DNA from 3 places in the Qipengyuania pacifica genome. Region 2 is predicted to be linked to each of the others. Evidence: predicted binding sites of a transcription regulator. Region 2 holds the regulator's gene; each other region holds the start of a gene.
The links. Region 2 encodes LexA, which represses DNA repair genes until DNA is damaged. Its sites were predicted from a motif close to GTTCCNCNCTTGTTCT; they were not measured.
Positions count from the first base shown of each region.

Region 1: the regulator LexA is predicted to act here: its motif matches at 6,302-6,317, upstream of K3177_RS06015 (ImuA family protein).
Region 3: the regulator LexA is predicted to act here: its motif matches at 3,458-3,473, upstream of K3177_RS07830 (DNA recombination protein RmuC).

Region 1 is NZ_JAIGNQ010000002.1:161,478-171,367, reverse strand. It holds gene K3177_RS06040 (cation:proton antiporter domain-containing protein) at 1-237, opposite strand, end outside; gene K3177_RS06035 (carbon-nitrogen hydrolase family protein) at 387-2,042, opposite strand; gene K3177_RS06030 (FAD-dependent oxidoreductase) at 2,210-3,460, shown strand; gene K3177_RS06025 (NADP-dependent isocitrate dehydrogenase) at 3,521-4,741, opposite strand; gene K3177_RS06020 (mannose-1-phosphate guanylyltransferase) at 5,029-6,057, shown strand; gene K3177_RS06015 (ImuA family protein) at 6,400-7,113, shown strand; gene K3177_RS06010 (DUF6504 family protein) at 7,034-8,581, shown strand; gene K3177_RS06005 (error-prone DNA polymerase) at 8,581-9,890, shown strand, end outside.
Region 2 is NZ_JAIGNQ010000003.1:376,481-386,370, reverse strand. It holds gene pip (prolyl aminopeptidase) at 1-524, shown strand, start outside; gene K3177_RS11570 (anthranilate synthase component II) at 600-1,214, shown strand; gene trpD (anthranilate phosphoribosyltransferase) at 1,211-2,203, shown strand; gene trpC (indole-3-glycerol phosphate synthase TrpC) at 2,205-2,990, shown strand; gene lexA (transcriptional repressor LexA) at 3,299-3,988, shown strand; gene K3177_RS11550 (ComEC/Rec2 family competence protein) at 4,004-6,187, opposite strand; gene gltX (glutamate--tRNA ligase) at 6,216-7,664, shown strand; gene K3177_RS11540 (citrate synthase) at 7,675-8,961, shown strand; gene K3177_RS11535 (hypothetical protein) at 8,963-9,154, shown strand; gene K3177_RS11530 (sensor histidine kinase) at 9,155-9,890, opposite strand, start outside.
Region 3 is NZ_JAIGNQ010000002.1:531,578-541,467, forward strand. It holds gene K3177_RS07815 (TrmH family RNA methyltransferase) at 1-436, shown strand, start outside; gene K3177_RS07820 (response regulator) at 450-812, opposite strand; gene K3177_RS07825 (PAS domain-containing protein) at 809-1,882, opposite strand; gene K3177_RS07830 (DNA recombination protein RmuC) at 1,991-3,442, opposite strand; gene K3177_RS07835 (peptide deformylase) at 3,663-4,229, opposite strand; gene recR (recombination mediator RecR) at 4,292-4,888, opposite strand; gene fmt (methionyl-tRNA formyltransferase) at 4,942-5,850, shown strand; gene truA (tRNA pseudouridine(38-40) synthase TruA) at 5,847-6,596, shown strand; gene K3177_RS07855 (zinc-binding dehydrogenase) at 6,680-7,792, shown strand; gene K3177_RS07860 (asparaginase) at 7,794-8,771, opposite strand; tRNA gene K3177_RS07865 (tRNA-Val) at 8,858-8,933, shown strand; gene K3177_RS07870 (FAD-dependent oxidoreductase) at 9,000-9,890, shown strand, end outside.

The DNA.
Region 1 (9,890 bases), on a different contig from region 2:
GCCGAGCTCGGCAAACGGCTCGAGCCGTTCCGGATCGGTAATCGTGAACCAGGTGAGCCATTCATATTCGGATGTCGCCCGGCCCAGACCGAACGGCCCCACCACGACGCCGACCAGAATGAAGCCGATGATGGGCGTGATCTTGAACCGGGCAAACAGCGGGATCACGATCCCCACGGCACCCAAAATCACCAGTGCATCCGACATCATCGGAGGGATCGCGGTCTCGGCATTCATAAGGCGCGAATGTTTCCTTCGTGTTGAACGCAATGCACTAGCGAGATTGTGCTGGCATCACATAGAGATGGCGCCTGCCGGGTCAGGCGACGTCCGTAACGGGCTTAGCTATGCGCAAGCCACCTGTCAGCCCCGCAATGGCGCGCGGGCTAACCTCCGCCGATGGTGGACGGACCGAGCGGTTCGCGGCGCGGACGCGGCTTGCCCGGGTGCTTGCCATCCTCGTCCCATTCGATGCGGTAGAGGTCGAAACGCCGGTCGGCCAGATTGCGGACCGTCCCTTCGGCGCGCGCCCATTGCAGATCGGCAAGGTTGATGTCGCTGATGGTCAGGGTCTCGACATTCTCGGTCGCTTCGGCTGCGATACCATCGCGTGCGAAGGGGAAATCGCACGGCGTCAGGATACAGCTTTGCGCATACTGAATGTCCATGTTCCCTACGTTGGGTAGATTTCCGACATTCCCGCTGAGCACCACGAAGCACTGGTTTTCGATCGCGCGCGCCTGGCCGCAATAGCGTACCCGCAGATATCCCTGCCGGCTGTCCGTGCAGAAGGGCACGAATATGATGCGCGCACCTTCGTCGGCGAGGCGGCGGCTGAGTTCGGGAAACTCGCTATCGTAACAGATCTGCACGCCGATCGGACCGCAATCGGTCTGGATCACCTCGACCTTGTCGCCGCCCTTGATGTTCCACCAGTACCGTTCGTTGGGTGTCGGATGGATCTTCTCCTGGGCATGCACCGCACCATCTCGCAGGCAGACATAGGCGACGTTATGAATATCGCCATCGTCCATGCGCGTGGGATGCGATCCGGCGATGATATTGATGTTGTAGCGCATGGCCATTTCCGAAATGTCCGTACGCAGCCGAGGCGTATATTCCGACAAGCGCTCGATCGCTTCGACTGGCGAGAGTTCCTTCTCCTCGAAACTCAGCAGCATCAGCGTGAAGAGTTCGGGAAAGACGATGAAGTCGGCTTCGTAATCGCTTGCCACATCGACGAAATATCGGACGTGGCGCATGAATTCATCATAGTCAGCGACCTGCCGCGCCTGGAGCTGGCAGGTGGCCACGCGCACGGCTTCCACGCCGCGGGGCAGGCGCTTCTTCACCGGCTGATCCCGTTCGACGTAAGGGTTGCGCCAGACCATCATCACGGCATTGCTCTGCGAGGCCTTGTCCTCGGGCAGATATCCTTCGAGGATGCGCTCGGGCTCGAAGCCGTTTGCCATCTGAAAGCGCAGGACGGGATCGTGCAGCTTCTTCTCGACCACCTTGTCGAGATAGTCCTGCGGGCCTTCCACGCGGCGGCGGAAGCGGCGATAATTGGGCATGCGTCCGGCAAAGACGATGCCTGTCAGGTCCTTATCTTCGGCCAGCGCCCGGCGCTCTTCATAAAGACGCCGCCCAATACGCACGCCGCGCACCTTGGGGTCGACGCACATTTCATACCCGTAGAGCCAGTCGCCGGTCGGATCGTGGCGGCTGCCGTAACCGTTGCCGGTGATCTCGTCCCAGTCGTGGTCCTGAAAGGCGAGTGCCTCGGCCAGCTGCATCGTCGCGCAATAGCCGACGACCTCATCATCAAGCAGGGCGACGAAGCACCCTTCGCGGAAATTGTTGATCTGCCCGCGGATCTCGCCATGCGTGTAGGCAGGCATGTCCTCGTAAACGCGGCGCACCAGATTGGCGATGCCGGGAATGTCCTTGATCTTGGCATTGCGGATATCGAGCCGCTTCTGTCCGAATTTCTCCGGACCCTTGCGTTTCACACTGCGCTTTTTGGTAGGCTGCTTGGCCATTGTATCCCCGTGTCAGATTTCTGGCATCAACGTTCAGTGTGAACGCGTTTCGCGAAGCGCGGTTTCGTGCCGATTTCGTGGTTGGCGATACGGCGCGCAGCGCGCTACGGCAACAGTCCTCGCACGAGCATCGCTGGCCGCCCTAGGGTCCGGGAAGGATGCGGATCGTGGGCGATTGTGAAAGAGAGACAGGCGGAATGGTGAAACATGACGTGGTCGTTGTCGGGGGAGGGCCGGCGGGGATGATGGCGGGCCTCCTGCTGGCCCGGGCTGGTGTCGACGTTCTGGTGCTGGAGAAGCATGCCGATTTCTTCCGCGATTTCAGGGGCGATACGGTACATCCTGCAACAATGGAGATCCTCGATCAGCTCGGCTGGCTGGATGAATTCTTGCGTCTCCCGCACAACCGGGTCGATAGTGCCGAGTTCACTTGGGAAGACCGGACCTACAGTCTGGCCGACTTCTCCCATCTACGCACGCCGGCTCCTTTCATCGCCATGATGCCGCAATGGGACCTGCTCGACTTCCTGCGTGATAAAGCACGAGCTTTTCCCGGCTTTCATCTCGCGATGTGCGAGGAGGTTACCCAGCTTGCGCAGGAAGGCGGGCGTGTCACCGGTGTCGTTACCGCAGCTGGCGAGGAATTTCATGCTCGAAGGCTTGTCGTCATGGCAGACGGCCGATCCTCTCTGGTTCGTCGCAAGGGTCTCCTGCCCCTGCATGATCTTGGCGCGCCGATCGATGTCCTGTGGTTCAAGGTGCCCAAGAGCGTTTCCGGCAGCCGACTACGCGGACAGATAAAGGGCGGACACATGCTCGTTCTGTTCGAACGCGGCGATTACTGGCAATGCGCCTTCGTCATCGCCAAGGGGCAAGCGGCGCGCATGATGACACAGCCGATTGCGGGCGTGCGCGCGCTGGTCGCCGCCGCGGCGCCGGATCTGCCCGATCTGGAACGCGCACTGTCGGACTGGGACCAGGTCAAATTGCTCAGCGTGTCGCTCGATCGGCTGGAAAAGTGGTATCTGCCGGGGTTGCTGGCAATTGGCGATGCGGCGCACGCAATGAGCCCGGTCGGCGGCGTGGGTATCAATCTGGCCATTCAAGACGCCGTCTGCGCGGCCAATGTCCTGGCCGCACCGCTAGCCGCGGATCGCGATATCGATCACCTTCTGAGCAAGGTCCAGGCGAGGCGCGAACTGCCAGTACGCGTCGTTCAGGGCGTGCAGAAACTGGCGCACGAGGTGGTAATCGAACCAATCCTGAAAAGTCAGGACGGCAAGCCCCGCGAAGCGCCCTTGCCGCTAAGGCTTGCCGATCGGTTCAGCCGCTTGCGACGTCTGCCTGCGCGTCTCATCGGGTATGGTTTCCGGCGTGAACGCCTGACAGCGCCATACGCGGCGGAACATGCAGGCTGATACGAAAAACCCCCGTCCCGAAGGACGAGGGCTCTTCAAATACTCAGTTGCGGTGGGGACTTAGCCCCAATTCGCCATTTCCTTCTCAAGGTTCTCGACAATCGCTTCGAAGAACTGTTCGGTGGTCATCCAGCTCTGGTCCGGACCGATAAGAAGCGCAAGATCCTTGGTCATCTTGCCGCTTTCGACAGTCTTGATGCAGACACGTTCCAGCGTTTCCGCGAACTTCACGACGTCCGGCGTATTGTCGAAACGACCGCGATAGATAAGGCCGCGCGTCCAGGCGAAGATGCTGGCGATCGGGTTGGTCGATGTAGCCTTGCCCTGCTCGTGCTGGCGATAGTGACGGGTAACGGTGCCGTGGGCAGCTTCCGCTTCCACCGTCTTGCCATCGGGCGTCATCAGGACCGACGTCATCAGGCCGAGCGAACCGAAGCCCTGCGCGACCACGTCCGACTGCACGTCGCCGTCGTAGTTCTTGCAGGCCCAGACGAACTTGCCGCTCCACTTGAGTGCCGATGCGACCATGTCGTCGATCAGGCGGTGCTCGTACGTGATCTTCGCTTCAGCGAACTTGTCCTTGAATTCATTGTCGAACACTTCCTGGAACAGGTCCTTGAAGCGGCCGTCGTATTTCTTGAGGATCGTGTTCTTGGTCGACAGGTACACCGGCCATTTGCGATCAAGTCCATAGTTCATGCAGGCCCGCGCGAAGTCGCGGATGCTGTCGTCGAGGTTGTACATCGCCATGGCGACGCCCGAACTCTGGAATTCGTAAACGTCGAGGTCGATGTTCTCGCCATTTTCGCCTTCGAAAACCAGGCGCAGTTTGCCGGCGCCGGGGATCAGCGTATCCTTGGCGCGATACTGGTCGCCGAATGCGTGACGGCCGACAACGATCGGGTCGGTCCAGCCCGGCACCAGGCGCGGAACATTGTCGATCACGATGGGTTCACGGAAGACCACGCCGCCCAGAATGTTGCGGATCGTGCCGTTCGGGCTGACCCACATTTTCTTGAGGCTGAATTCTTCGACGCGTGCCTCGTCCGGTGTGATGGTGGCGCATTTCACGCCCACGCCGTGTTCCTTGATGGCGTGGGCGGCGTCGACCGTGATCTGGTCTTCCGTCTCGTCACGCTTTTCGATGGAGAGATCGTAATATTTCAGATCGACGTCGAGGTAGGGCAGGATCAGCCGTTCGCGGATCCACTGCCAGATGATTTTCGTCATTTCGTCGCCGTCGAGCTCGACGATCGGGTTCGCAACCTTGATCTTGGCCATGGGTATCCTGTTCGTTCGAATTGAGGTTGCGCGCGCCATAGCAGAGCGCGGGGAGAGGGCAAGGGAGGGGGCAGGATAGACTTCGGTTGCTAGCGCGGAGAAGGCCGGGCTTGCTCCATGTGCAACCCATCTGGCGTGGGACCAGGCGATAAAAATGCTTTGGCTGGACGTTGTCTGCATGCTCAGAGCCTTGCCCTGACGGTTTCTAAACTCGATAGTAACCATCGCAGCATAGGGTTTGCGGGCACTTCCAATCACCTGAATGATCAGATCTAACTAGGCGACGCATGACTATTGTTCCGGTAATTCTATGTGGCGGAAGCGGCACTCGGCTCTGGCCGCGAAGCCGGAAGGCGATGCCGAAACCCTTCCTGCCGCTTGTTGGCGAGAGAACGCTTTTCGAAGCGACACTTCATCGCTGTGCCGATCCCGAGGTGTTTGCCCGCCCGATCGTGGTTACAGGTGTAGAACATGTCGAACATGTCGAAGCGCAGTCCGCCCCCGGCACTGCAATCATCGTCGAACCGGAAGCGAAGAATACTGCAGCAGCGATCGCGCTGGCGGCATATCGGCTGCCGAAAGACGCCATAATGCTCGTTTGCCCGAGCGATCATCACATTGCCGATTTACAGGCGTTTACCGATGCGGCCACGAGCGCAGCGTCGCTGGCGAGCGATGGCTGGCTCGTCGCTTTCGGTATCGAGGCGAGGAAGCCGGAAACCGGATTTGGATATATCAAATGCGGCGCACGGCTTGGTGATCGTTCCTACCGTGTAGAACGGTTCGTGGAAAAGCCGGACCTCGCGACAGCTAGGTCTTTTCTCGCGCAAGGCGATTACCGCTGGAATGGGGGTTTGTTCGCGTTCGTCGCAGGGAAATTTATCGAAGAACTGGCGTCGCATCGACCGCAAATTGCCGCCTTGGTCGAGCAGGCGGTTCTCAGTGGCCGCGACGAAGGCGGTCACTTTCATCCGGATGCGGGGGCGTTTTCCAAGGTCAGCGGCGAAAGCATCGACTATGCAGTGATGGAGAATACCGACAGGGCCGCGGTGGTGCCGGTTGATATGGGGTGGTCGGACATCGGCAACTGGGTTGCGCTGCGTGAAGCATGCGCCAGCGATGACAATGGGAATGTCGCGCCGAGTTCGGCGGAATTGATCGATTGCCGCAATGTGATGGTTGAAAGCGACGGCCCGCGCGTATCGGTCGTTGGGCTGGAGAATGTCACTATTGTCGTTTCGAACGGCGAAATACTGGTGACGAGCGATGCTGGGGCGCAAAAAGTGGGCAATCTGGCGGGTGCAAAAAATCAGTAATGCCCCCTTGCGATTGAGCGGATTTTTTCCCGTGAATCTTTTTGAAGATCGCCGACTATCCCACTTATAACGAGCGTATAATTGGGTGAGGCACTTGGGTCCGTCTTTTCTCGACGGTCCATGCCTTATGATCGATAGATCCTGCTTATAAGCTCTGTGGTTGGCGTCTTGTTCGGGATGTCGGGCCAAGGCAATCGACAGCGCACATCTGGAATATCGCTCTTGATCGAATGATGGATCGGTGAGAACATAAGTGGAACATTGGTTAGGCCGATTCGTATCCACTTGATGTCACATGCTCAGAATATCTCACCGCCTCAAAACACTCCTCTGGCTGGGAGAGTGGACGCTCTGCGTGCTTCGGAACTTCCCGTTGCCCTGGGGAATGGCGCAGACGAATGGTCCCCTGATCTGCAGCTTCCGCATTCCATGTGGGAAATCTTCGGCAGCATGGACGATGTCGCCGGTGACGCGCTGGCACTTGCTTTCGCTCAGAAACATTGTGCTGCCGGCGGCGAAGGCTGGCGGTGGCTGTGGGTTCAGGATGCTCGCAGCACCCGATCTTCGGGGCGCCCGTTTCTTCATGGCCTGCCGCCACTGTTGCGCAGCGGCTTCATTCATGTCGAGGCAGGCGGTGCGGCCGATGCCTTATGGGCAATGGAAGAAGGCGTAAGATGCGGCGAGCTGTCCTTCGTCATCGGCGAGATCGTGGGCGATCCCAAGGTGCTCGATTTCACGGCTATCCGTCGGCTCGTGCTGACGGCGGAACGCAATGGCGTGATGCTTTACCTGTTGCGCCGGGAAGGCTTTGCGAATCTTTCGGCTGCCCGATTGCGCTGGCGGGTTACCGCTGCGCCTTCGGCATTGCACCGCTGGAACAGTATGGCACCCGGCGTGCCGCGCGTGCGCGCCGAATTGTTTCGCGGACGCGGCCTGAGGCCCGGGCAGTTTTGGCTCGAACATGGCGTGGGCTCGCATGAACCGGATCATAGTCTCGTTGTGGTTCCCGACCTTCGCGATCGACCGGTGGAGCCGGATTACCGCGCAACAGGGTGAGGAAGACGATCTGCGACAGCCCATCGTGCTGGTGAGCGACACGGCGCATGGTCCCGTCATCGATGCCGTCAGCCGGATGGCCATGGCTGCTGGTGCGCAGTCCGGCATGCGCCTGGCCGATGCGCGAATGCTGGCACCCGAACTGGTGGCCATTCCATTCGATCACGAAGGCAACCAGCGCACGTTGGGAAAGCTGGCGCTTGCAACGCAGCGCTGGGGCCCCTGGAGCATGGTGGACGGTTACGATGGCATATTGCTCGATAGTTCGGGCAGTGCACATCTGTTTGGTGGCGACGGTCCGATGCTGACGAGGATTGAAACGTTTTTTCTGAGGCAAGGTTATCAATGCCGTATCGCCTGTGCGCCCAATAGCGGAGCCGCCTGGGCGCTTTCCCACTATGCCGAGAATCGTTCGGCCATCACCATGCCGGACGATCTGCCTGAAGCGCTTGCGCCTCTGCCTGTTGCTGCCCTGCGGTTCAATTCGGAAACCAGACTGTTGCTGGCCCGGCTCGGGCTGAAAACCGTTGGCGACTTGATGGAAGTTCCGCGTGAAAGTCTCGTCCGGCGCTTCCGCAATCGTCGTTCCGCCGAAGCCAATCCCCTGGTCAGGCTCGATCAGGTGCTGGGGCGTAAGCATGAGCCGCTCGTCCCGCTTATCGAGCACCCACCATTCGGGGCAGAGCGCCGACTTGCCGAGCCGATCCTTCACCTTGAGCCGCTGCAGCATATCGTGGGCGATATTACGCATGACCTCATGCGTATCCTGGAACAGGCCAAACATGGCGTGCGCAGACTATCGCTGCGTCTGTGGCGGGTGGATGGCGAAGATATGTACCGAACGCTCGAGCTGGCTTCGCCGTCACGCGATCCCGATCATATCATTCGTCTGTTCGCACAGCGGCTGGACGACGTTGAAGCCGGGTTCGGCATCGATCAGATCAGATTGACTGCAATATGGACCGAGCCGCTGGATGGCGCACAGGATACGCTCGACAAGCCCGATACCAGCGGCACGGCGCTACCGGTTCTGATCGACAGGCTGGTTACGCGCTTGGGCAGGGACAGGGTAGCACAATTTGTTCCGCGTAGCAGCCATTGGCCTGAACGCTCACAGCGGGTGGCAGCGCCCGGCGAAACGAGCGCCGCAATGCAATATGATCTCGGTTTCAACCAGCGCCCGCTCAAGCTGCTGGCCCGTGCCGAGCCGATCAGTGTCATCTATGCCACTCCCGAAGGTCTGCCCCGGCGCTTTCGCTGGCGCGGCGGGCTGCACGTTATTGTAAAGGCGGAAGGGCCGGAGCGGATAGCACCCGAGTGGTGGAGACAGCGGGCGAATGCGCGATTGCGTGATTATTACCGGATCGAGGACGAGGCCGGGCGCCGTTACTGGATCTATCGCAATGGCCTGATCGGTGACGGGCGAGGTGGGCCGCCCGACTGGTATCTGCATGGATTTTTCGCCTGATGCCCGATCAGCCGCTCACCCCTGACCGCCGAACGCTTGCTCGCTTTTCCGACAAGGAATTCGTCGGCAACCCCCGTGCGCAATTCGTCGAGCTGGGGATCACCAGCTGCTTCTCATTTCTACGCGGCGCGTCCGATGCGGTGGATCTGGTCCTGACCGCATTCGCGCAAGGGTACGATGCCATCGGCATCGCCGATCGCAATACGCTGGCGGGGGTGGTGCGCATCCATACCGAAGCCAAGACGGCCCGGATGCGTCCGGTTATCGGATGCCGGATCGTGACTGTTGAGGGCTGGCATTTTCTCGCCTATCCGACCGACCGCGCCGCCTACGGACGGCTTACCTCGCTGCTGTCCAGGGGCAAGATGCAGACTCTGGAAGGGAAATGGCAGGACAAGGGCGAGACGCATATCGATCTCGCAATGCTGGCCGACCACGCAGAAGGCATACAGCTGATCCTTATCCCCCCGGACGTTCTCGACGAGCGGTTTATGGCTGAATTGCGCAAGCTTGCCGTACAGCTGCCGACACTCCGGCATCTTGCCGCCGCCTATCTCTACTCTGGCGACGACATTGCGCGTATCAACCAGCTCGATACGCTGGCGCGAAGCACCGGCCTTACCATCCTTGCCACCAATGACGTGCACTATCACGCCCGCGACCGGCGGCCCTTGCAGGATGTGATGACCTGCATCCGCGAAAAGACGACGATCGATGGTGCGGGCCTTTTGCTTGAGGCAAATGCGGAACGTCACCTCAAACCGCCGGAAGAAATGGTCCACCTGTTTGCCGAATGGCCCCATGCCATTGCCGCGGCACGTGACGTGGCCGATGCGAGTACATTCGACCTTGAGGAACTGTGTTATGAATACCCGGACGAGCCGATCCCCAAGGGCCGTTCGCCGGATGCGTATCTTGCCGAACTGGCCCGGCAGGGCGCACAGGCCCGTTACCCTCGTGGTGTTCCGGCCAAGGTAACACGCCTGATCGATTATGAGCTCAATTTGATCCGTAGGCTCGGCATCGCACGCTACTTCCTGACCATCAGGGACATCGTCGATTTTGCGCGGACCCGGGATCCGCCGATCCTGTGCCAGGGACGCGGCAGCGCGGCAAACTCCGCCGTCTGCTACTGTCTTGGCATTACGGCTGTCGACCCGGACGAGCACGAATTGCTGTTCGACCGCTTCATCTCCGAAGAGCGCAAGGAGCCACCGGACATAGACGTCGATTTCGAACACGAACGGCGCGAGGAGGTCATTCAGCATATTTATGATCGCTACGGTCGTCACCGCGCCGGGCTGTGCGC
Region 2 (9,890 bases):
AAGACTGGCTCTATTCCTACGGCGCCAGCGAAATAATGGCCGAACAGTGGGACGACTTCACCGGCCTCATTCCAGAAGCCGAACGCGGCGACCTCGTGAAGGCCTATCACAAGCGTCTGACCAGCGATGACGAGGACACGCGCCTTGCCGCGGCAAGGGAATGGTCGCTGTGGGAAGGAACCGTCGCCACGCTTCTTCCCGATCCCGCCCTGCTCGACAGTTTTGCCGATCCGTCCAAGGCCGTTCCCTTTGCCCGCATCTGCGCCAAGTTCTTCCTAGAGGATTTCTTCCTCGAAGAGGCGCAATTGCTGAAGAACGTCGACAGGCTCGCCGGCATTCCGGGTATCATCGTCCAGGGCCGCCACGACATCTGCACTCCGCCTGTCTCCGCGTGGGAGTTGAAAAAGGCCTGGCCCGAAGCCGACCTTTGGATTGTTCACGATGCGGGGCACAGCGCAGGAGAAACCGGGATCGTCGACGGTTTGGTTAAGGCGACGGACAAGCTGGCAGGCAAGAAAGCCTGACGTCACGCCGACGTTTCGCATCCCGCAGCTTTCCTTGCTTGAAAGCCGCGCATCGCGCCTCCATTGACGCCACGAATGACCGACCGCCGATCAATCCTCGTAATCGACAATTACGACAGCTTTACCTTCAACCTGGTCCATTACCTGATGGAACTGGGGGCTGAGGTCGAAGTCGTGCGTAACGATGCCGTCACTGCCAATGAAGCTCTGTTGGCAGGTCACGCAGGTTATCTCATATCGCCGGGCCCCTGCACGCCCAATGAAGCCGGCGTCAGCCTTGATCTGGTGGCAGCATGTGCAGACGCCGGAAAGCCGTTGCTCGGTGTGTGCCTCGGCCATCAATCCATCGGCCAGTTTTTCGGCGGACGCGTGGTCCGCGGGGGGCTGATGCACGGCAAGACGTCACCCGTCACGCACGATGCCACTGGCGTATTTGCCGGACTGCCGTCTCCGTTCACGGCAACGCGCTATCATTCGCTCGTGGTCGAAGACATTCCCGCCTGCCTCGACGTGAACGCCACCAGCGAAACACCTGGCCTCGACGGCAGCAGCGTCATGGGGTTCCGACACCGCGATCTGCCCATTCACGGGGTCCAGTTCCACCCGGAAAGCATCGCGACCGAACATGGTCACGCCCTGCTCGCCAACTTCCTCGAAATCTGCGGCATCGCCGCCAGGGTCCCGGCATGAAAACGCTTCCCGACGCAAAGCAACATCTTGGGGAAGCGGAAGCCGAAGAGGTTTTCGGCTGGATCCTCGACGGTGAAACCGATGACGATGCGATCGCACGTTTCCTGGTCAATATGTCCGCGCGCAGCGAAACATCTGACGAGATCGCCGGCGCTGCGCGCGCGCTGCGGCAAAGGCTCATTCCCGTCGACGCGCCCGAAGGCACGGTCGATTGCTGCGGAACCGGGGGTGACGGACACCATACCCTCAACGTCTCGACTGCTGTCAGCCTCGTCGTCGCAGCTTGCGGCGTGCCCGTCGCCAAGCACGGCAATCGGGCCGCCAGCAGCAAATCCGGCGCGGCCGATACGCTCGAGGTACTCGGCCTCGACATGGAAGCTGCAGGAAAAAGCGCCGAGAAGACTTTGGCGGAACTCGGGATCTGCTTCCTATTCGCCAAGAACCACCACCCGGCCATGGGACGGATCCAGCCCATTCGCCAGAAGCTTGGCGTTCGTACGATCTTCAATCTGATGGGTCCGCTTTCGAACCCGGCCGGCGTGAAGCGGCAGCTTATCGGTATCGCGCGCCCGGCCTATGTCCCCATCTATGCCGCAGCCAAGGCAAAGCTGGGCACCGAACGCACTTTCATCGCCTCGGGAGACGAAGGGCTGGACGAACTGAGCCTTGCCGGCGGCAACGAACTGGCAGACGTTCAGGGCAACGATTTCGAGATGCGCCGGGTGCTCGCGGTACATGCCAATCTGCCCCACGCACCGGTCGAGGCTATTCGCGGCGGCGATCCCCGTCACAATGCCCGCGCGTTGGAAGCCCTGCTTGCGGGCACACCCGGACCTTATCGCGACGCGGTACTTTTCAACGCCGCGGCCACTCTGATCGTAGCCGACCGTACGGAGGACTGGACGGAAGGCGCCGAGATCGCCGCCGAAGCACTGGATTCCGGCAAAGCCAGGACCTTGCTCGAAAGCTGGATTGCAATGGCCACCTGATATGAACAAGCTAGAACAAATCTGCGCCACCAAACGGGAAGAAGTGGCCGCACGCAAGCGCATGCGGTCGCTGGCCGATCTCGACGCTTCCGCTCGCGAACAGACCGCCCCGCGTGGTTTCCGCTCTGCGCTCGAACGTGCGGAACGGTCCGGCTTCGGCCTCATCGCCGAAATCAAGAAGGCTTCACCCTCGAAGGGCTTGATCCGGGAAGATTTCCATCCCGCTGCCCATGCCCGCGCCTATGCTGCAGGGGGCGCTGCGTGCCTTTCGGTTCTCACCGACGCCCCGTATTTTCAGGGTCACGAAGATTATCTGGTCGAAGCGCGATCGGCCTGCGAATTGCCCGTCCTGCGCAAGGATTTCATGGTCGATACCTGGCAGGTGGCCGAAGCGCGCGCACTCGGCGCTGATGCGATCCTGATCATAGTCGCCGCACTCGATGATGGTGCGATGGTGGAGATCGAACGGGCCGCGGTGGAATATGGCATGGACGTATTGGTAGAAGTCCATGATCACGCAGAGATGGAACGTGCAGCATTGCTACAGTCGCGCCTCATTGGCGTGAACAACCGGGACCTGCGGACCTTCTCGACCGATCTCGCCACGACCGAAGCCTTGGCGCCTCTGGCACCGGAGGGTTCGCTTCTGGTCGGCGAAAGCGGCATTTCTCTATTCGAAGACTGCCAGCGCTTGTCACACGCCGGGGTGAACAGCTTCCTAGTCGGCGAAAGCCTGATGCGCCAACGCGATGTCGAAGCGGCAACTCGCATGCTGCTCGGGAACTGATCTGTCCTACACGCTGCTGACCGGTTAAAGGTATCAGCTCCAGACCAAACCCGCTGCGTTCTGGCGCGATTTCGGCCTCGGTGCGGGGTGACTTTTTATCCCCTTGTACAGTGGTCCATGTGGTCCATGTCTCCCCTGCGCGACCGAAAAGCTTAACGACAGCGGTTTCTCAGCGCCCTGATCCGGATCGAACCATGAACGGTTGTTCCGCAAGGAACGGCTGAATTGCTTGACTTTGTTATTTTGGTTGCTTAATTGTTCCGCATTCGTTCACGCCTTTTGTGAACACGCGATACGGAGTTCGCACAATGCTGACCGCCAAGCAGCACGAATTGATCCGGTTCATCCAGCAGCGTCTGGAAGACACCGGCATTTCCCCCAGCTTCGAAGAAATGAAGGAAGCGCTCGATCTGAAGAGCAAGTCGGGCGTACACCGCCTGATCTCGGCACTCGAAGAACGCGGCTTCATCCGGCGCCTTCCCAATCGGGCGCGTGCGCTGGAGGTGGTCAAGCTTCCTGAAAATGCCGTGATGGGGTCGCCCGCTCCGGTGGCGGCTAACGACGCCGTATCGGCTGCGATCCCGGCAAAGGCGGTGGCGCCCGAACCGGCAAACGACATCATCGATGTTCCGCTTCATGGGCGGATTGCCGCCGGCGCCCCGATCGAAGCGATCGAAGGTCAGTCCAGCATGCCCGTGCCGGCCGCGCTGCTCGGTCCGGGCGAACATTATGCCTTGGAGGTTTCCGGAGATTCCATGATCGAAGCCGGGATCTTCGATGGCGACTTCGCTCTGGTAAAACGCACGGACACGGCCCGCGATGGCGAGATTGTCGTGGCGCTGGTCGACAACGAAGAAGCGACCCTGAAATACCTTCGCAAGGATGCAGGCCGCGTCGTGCTGGATCCGGCCAATGGTGCATACGAAGCGCAAGTTTATGAACCCCACCGGGTTCAGGTTCAGGGAAAACTGGCGGGCCTGCTCCGCCGCTACCACTGATTTGCTGGCGCGCGCCTACTCACGTGGCGCGCGCCACCATCCATGCTCGCCCTGATCCTGGGCGACCGTATCGATCTTTTGGTCTGCCAGATAGATCGAAGCGCCCCCTTCCCGGTCGAGAAACCTTCTGTCCGCTTTGAGCCAGCGCGGCTGACAACTGTACGGCAGATACCGGTCGGCAATAACGATGTCGGCCCGCATGCAAGCCGCGGCCAGGGCCCGCTCTTCCACGAGATATCTATTGCGGGCGACGAGGACGGACCAGGGTCGCCCACCCCGTTCTAGGGAGAAGACGCAAAACTGGTCGCTGCACCGGCTGCGCAGCCAGTCGGCAATCTCGATAGGGCTCTGATCCGTACCGGCCAGTTCGAGCAGATTGTCCTGAGCATATCCGCCTTCACGATCGTGCAGAACCAGCAACCGTTCGGCCTCGTTGGCAACGCCTATATCGCGTCCGTCACGCGTAATGAGGATATCGGGTATCGGGGCGGTGATCATCAGCACAGCAGAGGCGAGAATTGGCCCAAAACCCAGCAGGCGCGCCCTGCCTTGCCATAACGCCACCCAGAGCGCCCCGCTCACGTATAACCCTATCGCTCCCATACCGATACGCGGCGCAAGCTTGACCGACCCCGGCTGCTCGGCAAAGAAATGGGCAATGGCCAGCAGCAGGGCGAGCGACTTGCCCACTAGCCACCACGCCGGCGCGCCCGCTCCGATCAGATCGAGCGCCAAAGCAAGCGCCACGAGCGGCATCGATATGAATGTGACCAGCGGAATGGCGATCAGATTGGCCGCCGCTCCATAAACGCCGGCGCGATGGAAATGGAATAAGACGATTGGCATCAAGGCCAGCTCGATGACCAGTCCAGTCAGGAACAGCATCACCGCCCGTCTCGACATGCGACGCAGCCAGCTCTCCTGTCGCGGTGCGAGAAAGTCCCGTACCGCATGCACATTGTGGAGCGATACGATGGCGATGACTGCCGCAAAGCTCATCTGGAAACTCGGCCCGACGAGCGATTCCGGCCACAACACGAGCACGACTCCCGCCGCGATAGCGATCATCCGCATGGATAGCGGTTCTCGCCCCACAGCCAATGCGACCAGTACGAGCAGAGCTCCGATACAGCTACGCACGGTCGGCACTTCAGCGCCGGTAAGCAGTGTGTAGGCAATGCCGGCGATCGCTGATGCCCCGGCGGCCACCAGCGGCAGCCGGATGCGCAGCGTCAGCCAAGGCCAGAACGCGAGCAGCTTCAGAACAATGAAATAGGTCGCAGCTATGATGGCGCTCACGTGAAGACCGCTGATGGACAGCAAATGGGTCAGCCCGGAATCGCGCATTGCCTCTTCGTCCGCTTCGGGAATCGCTCCGCGGTCCCCGCTCGCCAAGGTGGCTGCGATGGCACCGGACGTCCCTTCGAGATTGGCGCGAACGTGTCGCGAGAGCTGTCTCTGAGCGGATGCTATGGACAGTCGGGATGCGCCAGGCGGCTCGATGATCTCAACATCGCCGACAGCCGATCCAGTTGCGGCAAGCCCATCGAACCAGGCTCGTCTGGCGAAGTTGTACGCACCGGGAACGATCGGCGGTGACGGAGGCATGAGACGTGCCGACAGCCTGACCCTGGCACCTTCTCGCAATTCCGGGCTGTCCGCAGACAGCGGCACATTGACCCGATATGCGTGCGCTTTTCCCGTCTCGCCGTCGCGCGCGGCCAGGACCAGCCTAACCCTGTCTTCGGCCGGCTGCTCTTCCCGGCTCAGCACCCGCCCATCGATCCGCTCGAAACGTGGATAGGCAATCGGTTCTGCGCCCACCATCGCCGATCGGGCCCACACGACCGACACGCCTGCAGCAACGGCCAGAGCCAATGAAATAACTGCGGCAAGAGTGAATGCGCGACCGGGCTGATGGCGCCAACCCGCCCACGAGAAAACAGCCATTCCCAAGAATGCTGAAATCATCGCGACCCACTGCCACGGTGCGGCGAGATAGAACCACAGTCCGATCCCGCACCCGAACGCAACGGTAAGCCAGGGCCCGCGGTCGAACTCGGCGGCCTCCAGAAACGCTTCAAACTTGTGCGCGGAACTGGACAAGAGACCGTGCGTACGCCAAGTGCGCGGCACTGTCTCGCGGGCCGTATCGCCCGCATCCCCCATAGGTATTGAAGGCGTCCCCTGCCTCGCCATGCAAGTGTTTGAAAGGAAATGAGAGAAAATGGCAAGCGATAGTGACCGCAAGGTTTCTCCGGTCGTCACCCGCTTCGCTCCCTCTCCTACCGGTTATTTGCATATCGGAGGTGCGCGGACGGCACTGTTCAACTGGCTCTATGCGCGCCATCACGGCGGCCGCACGCTTCTGCGGATCGAGGATACCGACCAGAAACGCAGCACCCAAGACGCTATCGACAAGATTATCGAAGGCCTGGACTGGCTTGGTCTCAACTTCGACGATGCCCCCGTATTCCAGTCCGATCGGGCCGAACGCCATGCCGAAGTTGCCCACAAACTGCTGGAAGCCGGCCACGCCTATAAGTGCTTCGCCACTCCCGAAGAGCTGGAGCAAATGCGAGCCGAACAGCGGGCAAACAAGCAGCCCATGCGGTATGATCGCCGCTGGCGTGACCGCAGCGAAAGCGAGGCGCCGGACGGCGCGCCGTTCGTCATTCGCCTGAAGGTTCCGACCGATGGCGAAACCACGATCCACGACGCGGTTCAGGGCGAGGTTACGGTCAAGAATGCCGAGATCGACGATTATGTCCTGCTGCGTGCAGACGGGACCCCGACCTATATGCTAGCCGTTGTGGTGGACGATCACGACATGGGCGTTACCCATGTGATCCGCGGCGACGATCATCTCAATAACGCATTCCGCCAGTTGCCGATCATCCGCGCCATGGATGAAATCGAGGGCGGTTGGCCCGATCCGGTCTATGGCCATGTTCCGCTGATCCACGGGCCCGACGGCGCGAAGATGTCCAAGCGCCACGGCGCTGTCGGCGTCGAAGGCTACCGGGACGAAGAAGGTGTCCTTCCCGAAGCGCTGTTCAATTATCTCCTTCGCCTCGGCTGGGGACATGGCGACCGTGAAGAAATCACCAAGTCGGAAGCGATAGAACTCTTCGATCTCGACGGCGTGGGCAAAGGCCCGGCGCGCTTCGACATAAAGAAGCTGCAGAACCTCAACGGCCATTATATCCGTGAGGCGGACGACGCGCGCCTTGCTAAAATCGTGGCTGCGCGAATGGACAGACAGGCCGATCTCGATCTTCTGACGCGGGCCATGCCGTTCCTCAAGACGCGTGCGAAATCGATCAACGAACTGGTCGAGGGCGCGGCGTTTCTGTTTGCGGAACAGCCGTTGGAAATGACCGACAAAGCCGCTGGCCTGCTGGACGATGAAGCGCGCCAGCGCCTCGCCGGATTGTCGGAAATGCTGCATGTGCAAAATGACTGGACAAGCGAGGCTCTGGAAGCCACTACGAAATCGTATGCTGAGAAGCTCGAACTGAGCCTTGGCAAGCTCGCGCAGCCCATGCGCGCAGCGCTGACGGGGACTACCACGTCCCCCGGCATTTTCGATGTGCTGGTCCTGTTGGGCAAGGAAGAGTCGCTGCTTCGTATAGACGCGCAGGCCTCGCCCACAGGCACCGAAGAGAACGACTGAGGAGACACGCGTGGCCGATAAGCAGGCAACTCTTGATCTGGGTGGACAGACCCAGGAATTTCCCGTGCTGCAAGGCAGTGTTGGCCCGGATGTGGTCGATATCCGCAAGCTTTACGGAACGACGGGCAAGTTCACTTACGATCCCGGCTACAAGTCGACGGCAAGCTGCGAAAGCGCGCTGACCTATATCGATGGCGAAGAAGGGGTCCTGCTCCATCGCGGTTATCCGATCGGTCAGCTTGCCGAAAATTCCAGCTTCATGGAAGTCAGCTACCTCCTGCTCAACGGCGAACTGCCGTCGCAGGACGAGCTCGACGATTTCACCTACACGATCACGCGCCACACCATGGTGCACGATCAGCTGCGCCAGTTTTACCAGGGTTTCCGCCGCGACGCGCACCCCATGGCCATCATGTGCGGTGTGGTCGGCGCGCTCTCGGCGTTCTACCATGACAGCACCGACATTTCGGACCCCGAACAGCGCAAGATCGCAAGCCACCGCCTCATCGCGAAAATGCCGACGATTGCGGCAATGGCCTACAAATATTCGGTCGGCCAGCCCTTCATGCAGCCGAAGAATTCGCTGAGCTACACCGGCAACTTCCTGCGCATGACCTTCGGCGTTCCGGCTGAAGAATACGAAATCCATCCTGCGATCGAGCGCGCGATGGACCGGATTTTCATCCTTCACGCCGACCACGAGCAGAACGCGTCGACATCGACCGTACGTCTGGCCGGCTCGTCGGGTGCAAATCCCTTCGCCTGTATCGCGGCCGGCATTGCCTGCCTGTGGGGCCCAGCGCATGGCGGCGCGAACGAAGCCGCGCTCAACATGCTGCAGGAAATCGGTTCGCCCGACAAGATCCCGCATTACATCGAACGCGCCAAGGACAAGAACGACCCGTTCCGTCTCATGGGCTTCGGTCACCGCGTCTACAAGAACTACGATCCGCGTGCGACGGTCATGCAGAAGACGCTTCGCGAAGTGTTCGAAGCGCTCAACGTCAGCGATCCGGTTTTCGAAACCGCGCTCCGGCTCGAAGAGCTCGCGCTCAACGACGATTACTTCAAGGAAAAGAAGCTCTTCCCCAATGTGGACTTCTATTCCGGCATCATCCTGAACTCGATCGGCTTCCCGACCACCATGTTCACGGCTCTCTTCGCCCTTGCTCGCACGGTCGGCTGGGTCGCGCAGTGGAACGAGATGATTTCGGATCCCGCACAGGTTATCGGCCGTCCGCGCCAGCTCTATACCGGTCCGACCCAGCGCGACTATGTCGCCATCGGCGATCGTTAAGATGCGCTTCGTCCTCATGGTCTTCGGAGTAGCTCTCATGCTCTCCGGAGGCCTGTGGGCACTTCAGGGCCTCGGGATTGTCATGTGGCCTGCAGAAAGTTTCATGCTCGCCGAGCGGCAATGGGCCATCTACGGCAGCGTCACCTTCCTGATCGGGCTGTTCTTGTTCTGGCGGGCGTCTGCCAGACGCTGATCAACGCGGTACTTCCCGCATTTCATCAGCCGCAGGTACCGACAGGGTAAAACGCGCGCCAAGACCCGGCGCGCTTTCTACCGTCAGGTCGCCATCCATCGCGCGCGCGATCCGACGTGAGATATACAGCCCCAGACCGGAGCCCCCATCCCCGCTGCGGCCAAGGCGTTCGAATTTCTCGAAAACCTGCTCCTTCTGCGCATCTTCAAGACCGTGCCCCTGGTCGGCCACGGTGATCAGCGCGCGGTTTCCAATCCGATCGAGCCTGATCCAGACCTGGCTTTCCTCCGGCGAATACCGGATCGCATTGCCGACAAGGTTCAGCAGAATCTGCAGCACGCGGCGGAATTCGGCGATCGCCAGTTGGCTTTCGCCTTCCGGAGGCGCCACCAGCGTGATCCCTTTCTCGCGCGCCCTAACCCCCAATATGCCGCAGGCTCTGCGAGCGACATCGGCCAGTTCGATCCTGTCCGGTGCCGTGGCAAAATCGTCCGATTCGACGACTTCGAGATCGGACAGGTCGTCGATCAACGCCAGCAGGTGTTGGGCCGCAGTCGCAATGTCGGCAGCGTAGGAACTGTATTCGTCGGCCAGCGGTCCCGCCAGCTTCGTACGGATGGTTTCCGCATTGGCGATGATCCGGTTGATCGGTTGGCGCAGGACGGGTGTCAGATCTCGTCCGAAGGAGGGGCCGTCGGGACCTGCAGCCTCTTCGTTCGTCAGGCCTGCCGACAAC
Region 3 (9,890 bases), on a different contig from region 2:
CGCGCAGGCCCTTCGCGATCCCGGCAATCTGGGCACGATGTTGCGGACCGGCGATGCCATTGGCGCAGGCGGGGTCATCCTGATCGACGATTGCGCCGATCCCTTCAGTGTTGAAGCGGTGCGCGCCAGCATGGGCGCGGTGTTTACGCAATCCATCGCACTGGCTCGCTGGGATGAATTCGAAAGCTGGCTGCGGGCAGGCACGGGTCAGCTGGTTGCGGCCAGCCTTCGTGATGCCCAACCCTATCGCAGCGCATCTTACGCCGCGCCCTGCTTCGTCATGGTCGGGAATGAAAGTCGCGGCCTTCCGGAAGAATACGAAATGGCCTGCGATCTGCGAGTGACCATGCCGATGAAAGGGCGCGCAGACAGCCTCAATGCTGCGGTAGCCGCGGCTGTTCTGGGATACGAAGTTCTGGCAGCGCTCGACGCCTGAGGCGCCGGCGCAATCAGGCTGGCTGAAGCTGGCCGTTCAGGCCGAACAGACGCGACACGACATCGTCGGCACCACTGGGCTTGGCCAGTATCGGGGCATCCAGATCGCGCAATGCTTCTCCGGCCCGGTCGAGATCGCCGGTGTGCAGCAGGAACGGCACGCCGCGTGCGCGTAGTTCGACCGCCACCGGCTCGCAGGTTTCCCCCTTGCCCAGATTGACGTCGAGCACCGCGCCGTCGAACTCCGCTCCGTCCATGGCTTCGAAGGCTTCATCGCAGGATACCGTCACGACCGCCTCGGCCCCTGCATCTTCGAATGCAAGTTGCAGGTCCATCGCGATCAATGGCTCATCTTCAAGTATCAGAATGCACTTCATGATTTCAGCGGCAGCGAGATTTTGGCCCGCAACCCGTCTTCCTCCCATGTCCGGTCGAGCGTTCCGCGCGAGTAGGCCAGTAATCTTTCTGCGATGTCGAACCCCGTACCGGTGATTTCCGGCTCGCCCGAAATGCGGGGACCGCCGGTTTCCTTCCAGTCGATCACCAGCGCCTGGCGTTCGTGCCGGTCCTCCGTGTGATGCCAGGATACGGTGATCTTGCCGTCCTCATTGGACAGCGCGCCATATTTCGACGCATTGGTCGCAAGTTCGTGCAGCGTCAGCCCCATGGCGGAAACTGCATTCGGCTCGGTCCGGGCGCCATTGCCTTCGAACAGGATGCGATCGCCTTCGGGATCGTAGGGATTCAAGACCGACCGGATTGCCTGCCCGACCTCAATCGTGCCCAGTGCAGCATCGTCCAGCGTCGGCTCATACGCGCGGCCCAATGCCTGGACGCGTTCGTTGATCTTGCTCGATACGTTGCGCGCATTCATCGCGCGCCCGGTTATGTTCACGATCCCGCCGATTACGGCAAAGACGTTTTTCAGCCGGTGCGAAACTTCGCGAGCCATCGCCTTGGCGTGCTTTTCTTCCGCACGGGCCAGATGGATGTCGGTGACGTCCCACTGGCTGCCGAAGAAATACCGCAGCTTGCCCTCTTCGTCGTAAATCGGACCGAGATGGAGAGCATTCCAGAATGTCGAACCATCCTTGCGGTAATTCAGCAGCTCGACGACCAGCACTTCTTCGGTGCGTATGGCATCGCGGATTTTCGCGACCTGCGACTGGTCGGTCTTGGGGCCCTGCAGGAAACGGCAGTTTCTGCCGACGATCTCGCCCTGCTTGTAACCGGTAAGTTTTTCGAACGCCTTGTTACAGAAGACGATGGGGTCGTCTTCCAGGCGTGGGTCCGTCAGGCAAACCGCCATGCGGGTCTGCGCCATTGCCTGTTCGAAAAGCAGGCCTGACGAGCCGGGGAAGTTGTCCTCCTCGGCATTGAAAGGCCGCCCGGTATGTTGGGCCTGTTCGAAAGTTTTGCGCGACCCATCGCCGTTGCCGCGATGCATGTAAGGGTTTCCTGCTACTTCAACCTGTCTGTTAACCCGGCATATGCCGGTAACTATTGCAGTAGCAACGCCAAAAACGCCGGTGGGGTCCCGGTTTTTTCCCCTTGGCTATTCCGCAGCTTCGCGATCCGGCTGTCCGTCATTGCCGATCAGGGCAGCATCTTCGGCGTTATAGCGCGGTGTCGCCTCGACTATCGGCACCTCGTCAATCTCGCGCTTGCCGATCTCGATGCCCTTGTCGTGCAGCCGGCGTCCGGCAGACAGCACATTGCGCTCGAAACTGCCGACGAACTTGTTGTAATTGTTGACGGCTGTCTCCAGCCCGCCACCCACGCGCTTCATATGTTCGGCAGCCACTGCCAGGCGATCGTACAGTTCCGCCCCCGCCTTGCCGATCTCTACCGCTTCACGCGCGATGGTGTCCTGCCGCCAGACCTGCGCGACGGTGCGTGCGATCGCGACGAGGTTGGTCGGGGTCGCCAGCAACACCTTGTTGCGGAACGCGAAATCCCACAATTCGGGATCGTGCTCGAGCGCTGCGGCCACGAAATGCTCGCCCGGGACGAACATGACCACGTAATCCGGCGTATCGTCGAACTGGCTCTGATAGCTTTTGGAACCCAGCGTCTGGACGTGATTGCGCATGGACTTCGCATGCAGATCGAGGTTTCTGATACGCTCGTTCTCGTCATCGGCCTCGAATGCGGCCTGATAGGCGTTCAGCGATACCTTGGCATCGATCACCAGCTTCTTCTGGCCCGGAACGTGGACCACCGCGTCGGGCCGCAGGCGGCCTTCGTCGGTTTCGATCGAATGCTCCAGATTGAAATCGGTATGTTCCGACAGGCCGCATTGCTCCAGCACGTTCTGCAATGCTCGCTCGCCCCAGCGCCCGCGCGCCTTGGGGGCATTGGTCAGGGAATTGCCGAGCCGCTGCGCCTCGCGCCGTACTTCCTCCTGTCCGCGCTGCATTTCGGTGATCTGCTGGTAAAGCCGTCCGAATGCATCGGTGCGCTTTTCCTCCAGCGCCGCGACCTGTTTTTCATAAGCTTCCAGCCGCTTGCCCACCGGGTCGAGCAATGCGCGCAGCTTTTCCTCGCTGGTCTTTTCCGAATGGCCGAGCCGCTCGTTCGCCCGCTCGAGGAAGGCTTCCTGCGCCTTCGACAGCACGGCCGAGCCGGTGTTCTGGAATTCCTTGAGCAATTCTTCGCGTGCTTCGATCAGCAGCCGTTTCTGCTCGTTGAAATTGGCGGTCTTTTCCTTCAGCGTCGCGAGTTCGGCGCCCAGTTCGCCATTGCTGCGCCGCAGATTGTCAAGCGCCGCCTCATGGTTCCTGCGCGTATCGCGCAATTCGGCGTCGAGCGCATCGGCCCGCCCTGCCCGCACGGTCGCATTTTCCAGATCGACGATCGCCTTGCGAAACTTCTCTTCCGTCTCGCGCGCTTCCGCATCGCGCTCCCCATGGCGCGCCTTCCATTCGGCCACGGGCCGCGATCCCAAAAACCATCCCAGGCCCGCTCCTGCGAGCAGCGCCACGATTGCAATGACTGCCATTTCCATGGGCGCAGGCTAGGCGGAACACATGCGGAACACCAGCCCTTTCCTACAGCAATCCCCGACGCTATGTTCGCATCGGGTCCCTCTATTCCAAAGGCACGTCCACGCGCCCGTTTTTCTCGAATAAAGCGGTGCCAGCGAATGTACTTCATCAACCAGCCCAGCAAAAAGGCGACCCGCTACCGCGAATCGCCTCTTCGAAATCCGTGATTGTGTAGGAAGCCTACGCCGCCTCGCGCAGCTTCTTCAGCTTCTTGAGTGCCATGTTCCGCTTCAACCGCGAAAGATGGTCGATGAACAGGATACCTTCGAGATGGTCCATCTCATGCTGAATGCAGGTCGCCATGAGGCCTTCAAGATCCTCTTCATGCGTTTCGCCTTCGAGGTCCTGGTACCGCACACGGCAGGTGGCCGGACGATCGACATCCGCGAAGATGTCGGGCACCGACAAGCACCCTTCCTGATAGCTCGCCAGCTCTTCCGCCGGGTCGAGGATTTCCGGATTGATGAAGACCCGCGGCTCTTTGACAGTCGGGTAATGGACATGTTCGTGGCCGCCGTGATTGCAGACCTCGCCCTCGGCTTCCTCGTCTTCCGGCTGAAGGTCGATCACCAGTACACGCTTGGGAACGCCGACCTGGATCGCCGCCAGCCCGATGCCGGGTGCCGCATACATCGTTTCGAACATGTCCGCGACGAGCTCGTTCAGCTCGTCGTTGAATTCGGTAACCGGTTCGGACACGGTTTTGAGCCGGGGATCCGGCACTTCGAGAATCTGTCTTATCGCCATGGCCGCAAGATATGCGCGTCGCGCCGTTTATTCAATCTGAATAGGGCGCATACTGTGATCGGTCAGCCCATCGGTCTGCGCGCCCGTAGCGCCTGAGCAAGCGTGCCTTCATCCAGATAATCGAGTTCGCCGCCGACCGGCAATCCATGGGCCAACTGCGTGATGCGCACGGGAAAAGTGTCCAGCCTTTCCGCAAGATAATGGGCGGTAGTCTGGCCTTCCAGAGTGGCGTTCATGGCAAGGACGATTTCGTCCACCCCGCCTTCTTCCACACGCGCCAGTAGCGATGCGATGTTGAGATCTTCGGGTCGCACCCCGTCGAGCGCGGACAGCTTTCCGCCGAGTACGTGATACTTCCCGGTAAACAGCTTCGCCCGGTCGAGAGCCCACAAGTCGGCCACGTCCTCGACCACACAGAGCGATTTCACATCGCGCCGCGGATCGGCGCAAATCGCGCACGGATTGGTCGTGTCGACATTGCCGCAGGTGTCGCATTCGACGAGCGCCTCGCCCACGGTCGCGAGCGCTTCGAGCAGTGCCGGCAGCGCGCTTTCCCTGCGTTTGACCAGCCACAACACCGCCCGGCGTGCACTACGTGGGCCAAGGCCGGGCAGCCGTGCCAGCACGGAAGCCAGCGTCTCGATCTCTTGCGATGCCATAGCTGCACAGATAGGGGCGCGATAAGAACAGAGAAAGACCACAAGAGCCGTTCATGCGCACAATCTTTATGGGATCGCCGGAATTCGCAGTGCCAACGCTTCAGGCGCTGGTCGATGCCGCGCATGAGGTGGTCTGCGTCTATACCCAGCCGCCGCGTCCGGGCGGTCGGCGGGGAAAAGAACTGACCAAAACACCCGTGCACCAGCGCGCAAGCGATCTCGGGATCGAGGTGCGCCATCCCAAATCGCTCAAGTCTGCAGAGGAGCAGGAGGCCTTTGCCGCCCTGAAGGCCGACGTGGCAATCGTCGCAGCCTATGGCCTGATACTGCCCCAACCGATACTCGATGCGCCCGCACATGGCTGTCTCAACGTACATGCGTCGATCCTGCCGCGCTGGCGCGGTGCCGCGCCGATTCACCGGGCGGTCATGGCGGGCGATCCGGTAACGGGGGTCACGATCATGCAGATGGAGGCGGGCCTCGATACCGGCCCGATGATTACATTCGCGCGGACCCCTATCGACGACAAGACGACCGGCGAACTCACTGACGAACTTGCCGAGATCGGGGCGCAACTGATGGTCGGCACGTTGATCGATCTGACCGCGCTGCATCCGCTGGAGCAGGACGACAAGGACGCGACGTACGCCGACAAGATCGACAAGGCAGAGGCGCGGATCGACTGGAACCGTCCCGCCGGGGATGTGGTCCGGCACATCCATGGTCTGTCACCTTTCCCTGGCGCATGGTTCGAGCTCGATGAAACGCGTGTCAAAGTGCTGCGTGCCGAATGTGTCGAAGCCGCCGGTTCGCCCGGCGAAGTGACCGACGATCGCCTGACGATCGCTTGTAGCGAAGGCGCTATTCGTCCGGTCGAACTACAACGTGCTGGCAAACCGAAAATGGATCTCGACACCTTTCTGCGCGGCAAATCTGTTGCCAAAGGAACCCGCCTCGCTTGACCCGTTTTGCTCTGACCCTCGAATTCGACGGAACCCCGTTTTTCGGCCTCCAGCGGCAGAAGGACGGGCCGAGCGTGCAGCAGGCAGTAGAGGAAGCGGCCTATCGCGTTCTTGGTGAAGAAGTCCGGCTGCACAGCGCCGGCCGCACGGACACCGGTGTTCATGCACTCGCCATGCGCAGTCATTTCGACATCGAGAAGCATATAGAGCCTTTCCGACTGATGGAGGCGCTCAACGCTCATTTACGGCCCGATCCCATAGCGGTGACGCATTGCGAAGTGGTGGCGGACGATTGGCATTCACGCTTTTCCTGCTCTGGCCGCGCATATGTCTATCGCATTGCAAATCGCCGCGCGCCGCTGACCTTGGAGAAAGATCGACTCTGGCAGATCCCGCAGGATCTGGACCACGAAGCCATGCACCGGGCGGCGCAAGCGCTGGTCGGTTTACATGATTTCACCACGTTCCGTTCCGTGCACTGTCAGGCGGAAAGCCCGATAAAAACTCTCGACCGGCTAGACGTTGAGCGGGATGGTGATGAAGTCCGCATTCATGCAGCAGCGCGCAGTTTCCTTCATCATCAGGTACGTTCGATGGTCGGCTGTCTGGCGCTTGTGGGAATGGGCCGGTGGCGCGAAACACGAGTGGCCGAAGCGCTGCAAGCGCGCGATAGACAAGCGCTTGGGCTCAATGCTCCTCCGCATGGCCTTTATTTCGTTCGGGCCGTCTATCCCGACGATACTTGACCTAACGTCACCCTAGCCAAGGCCGATTTCGCGGCGTAGCGACACCCCCAATACGTTTCGTATCGCAACGAAAGGGCACGAGGATGACGACTACAGGCAAACAACTTTTCACCACGCTGACGAGCGATGGCACCCTCACCGTCGAGATCGCAAATAGCGAGTTTCCCGATCCCACCGGCAATCAGGTGCTGGTGAAAATGGAGGCCGCGCCGATCAATCCGAGCGACCTCGCAATTCTGACCGGCGCTGCGGATTTCGAGAATGCCGAATATTCGCCGGGCAAGGTCGTCGCAAAGATGCCCGAGCCGTTCAACAGCGGGCAGAAAGCGCGCCATGGCCAGCGCCTGCCAGCCGGTAACGAAGGTGCGGGCACGGTGGTCGCCACGGGCGATTCCGACATGGCCAAGGCGTTGATGGGCCAGCGCGTCGCCTGCGTGCCGGGCACGGCCTACAGCCAGTATGCAATCGCCGACGCTTCGATGTGCCTGCCGCTGGGCGATCACAGTGCAGAGGACGGCGCATCGAGCTTCGTTAATCCCATGACCGCCCTCGGTTTTGCGGAGAACGCGAAGATGGATGGTCAGGAAGCAATCCTTCACACTGTCGGCGCCTCCAATCTGGGTCAGATGCTCGTGAAAATCTGCCAGGAAGATGGCCTTGGTTTGGTCAATATCGTGCGGAAGAGCGATCAGGTCGACTTGCTGAAGGATCTCGGCGCGAAGCACATCGTCAATTCTGCGGATGGCGATTTCATGGATCAGCTAAAATCCGCGATCGATGAAACCAACGCCTTCTACGGCTTCGACCCTATCGGTGGCGGCAAGATGGTCGACAGCTGTTTCAAGGCGATGGAGCAGGTCGCTTCGAAAAAGATGAGCGAGTATTCGCGCTATGGTTCGAACCAGCAGAAGCGGATGTTCATTTATGGCCGGCTGGACATGGGGCCCACCACCCTCACCCCCTCCTATGGTTTCGGGTGGACCCTGTCGGGATGGCTGCTGACGCCATTCCTGCAGATGGCGGGGGGCGAGACTGTCGCCCGAATGCGCAAGCGCGTGCTGGACAATCTGACCACCACCTTTGCCAGCAGCTACAAGTCGAAGGTCGACCTTGAAGGCATGCTGACAAAGGAAGCGATTCTGGATTACCGCCAGATGAAAACCGGCGAGAAATATCTGGTTATGCCCAACGGCTGACTTAGCGTCCGTCGAAAGCGCGCTGGATGGCGGCGGGCTCGGTCTCGCCGCCCGCCAGCAGCAATTGCAGCAGAATGCGTGCCTTCTGCGGGTTCAGCGCACGAGCAGCAACAAAAGCGTTCGTATTGTCGTCGGGTTCGCGATCGACCATGCCCTCGTCCGCGCGACTGGCGCGCACGACCAGTGTGCCCTCTCTTGCGAGCTTGACCAGTTCCTGGCGCACACATTCCGGCAAATTTCCTTCACCCACGCCCGCCACCACGACGCCGCGCGTTGCGCTGCCTAGCTGGCGGGATACGCTTTGCGCATCCAGCCCGGCGTAAACATACACGATCGCAACTTCCGGCAGATCTTTCGGCAGGCCGCACCGAGCCGGCGTATCGCTGCGCCAAGGCGCTCCGAACCACTCAAGCGAGGCGGGTGTCACCATGCCTACCGATTCGCGAGGGAAGCCGCGAAACGCTTCGGTGCCGCGTGTGCGGACCTTGTAGACATCTCGCGCTGCGAAGATGCGATCGCCCATGACTACCAGCACCCCTCGCCCCGCAGCCTGCGCATCACTGGCCACGCGCACGGCATTGGCGAAGTTTCGCAAACCGTCGTAGCCGACAGCATCGGCAGGCCGCATCGCACCCACCACCACGACCGGTTTGTTCGCCGGCAAAGTCAGATCGAGCAGGAAAGCGGTTTCTTCCAGCGTATCGGTACCGTGCGTAACGATAAGCCCGTCACATTCCTCATCAGCCAGGGCTTCCATCGCGCGCGCATGCAGCGGGTGCCACACGGCGGGTCCGACATCGGCCGAATCGATATTCGCGATCTGCGTTCCTGAAAGCTCAGCTTCAAGACCGAGCCCCCCGACCCGCTCGAGGTAATCCTCGATTCCGATCTCTCCCGCGCGATAATCCTTCGCGATGGCACTGCCAGCTATCCCGGCAATCGTGCCACCGGTAGCCAATACGGTGAGCTTGCTCTTCATATGCAGCCGCGTAGCGGCGCCCATGCAATCTCGGCAATTGATTTTGAAGATTTGGACGCTATTAGCAGCACCTCCGCACATGGAGCGGGCGCTTAGCTCAGTTGGTAGAGCATCTCGTTTACACCGAGAGGGTCGGCGGTTCGAGCCCGTCAGCGCCCACCATTCCCCGACAGGGGCCACACAGGCGGTAGCGCGGGAGAGGGTATCCGCCAGACTTACGACATCGCGATCATTGGATGTGGTCCGGCAGGCCTTGCCGCGGCCATCCTGTTGCATGTCGATGGTCACCAAGTGACGCTTTTCGAGCGATTCGATCAGCCTCAACCTCTGGGTTCAGGCCTGATGCTGCAACCTTCGGGCATGGCCGTTCTCGACCGAATGGGCCTGTCGAATGAAATCGCTGCCCGCGGCGCGCGGATCGACGCACTGTTCGGTCTCGACGAACACGGCCGAACGGCATTGGACGCCCCCTATTCCAAGCTCGGGTCAGGTGAGGCGTTCGGAATCGGTATCCACCGGGCAAGCCTGTTCGCGGTGCTGTATGCGCGGGCAATCGCAGCGGGCATATCCATTCGCACCGGGTCGGAAATCCACAACAGCGTATTGGAAGGGCGAAGACGTCACATTATCGCGCGTAACGGCACCCGTGCGGGACCCTTCGATCTGGTCGTAGACGCAAGCGGATGGGCGTCACGTATCGAGTTCGGCGAGCAGCGGGGCCTGCTCCCGTTCGGCGCACTATGGGCGGCAATTCCTGTCGAACCAAGTGACCGGCACGCGAAAAACCTCCTCGAACAGCGCTATCGCCGCGCCTCCCAGATGATCGGCATACTGCCAATCGGCTCGCGCAGCCCGGGCTTGCCCGACGAGGTGGCTCTGTTCTGGTCGTTGAAGCGTGACGAGTATTCTCAGTGGCGGTCCTCACCCCTCGCTGTATGGAAAAGCCAGGTCCGCACTCTGTGGCCCGAGGCCGATTTCCTCCTGGACAGAATTTCCTGTCACGACGACCTTACCTTTGCAAGCTACGCCCATCGCAGCTCGCATCGCCCGTATCGTGAACGTCTGGTACGAATCGGGGATGCCTGGCATTCAGCAAGTCCGCAACTCGGCCAGGGAGCG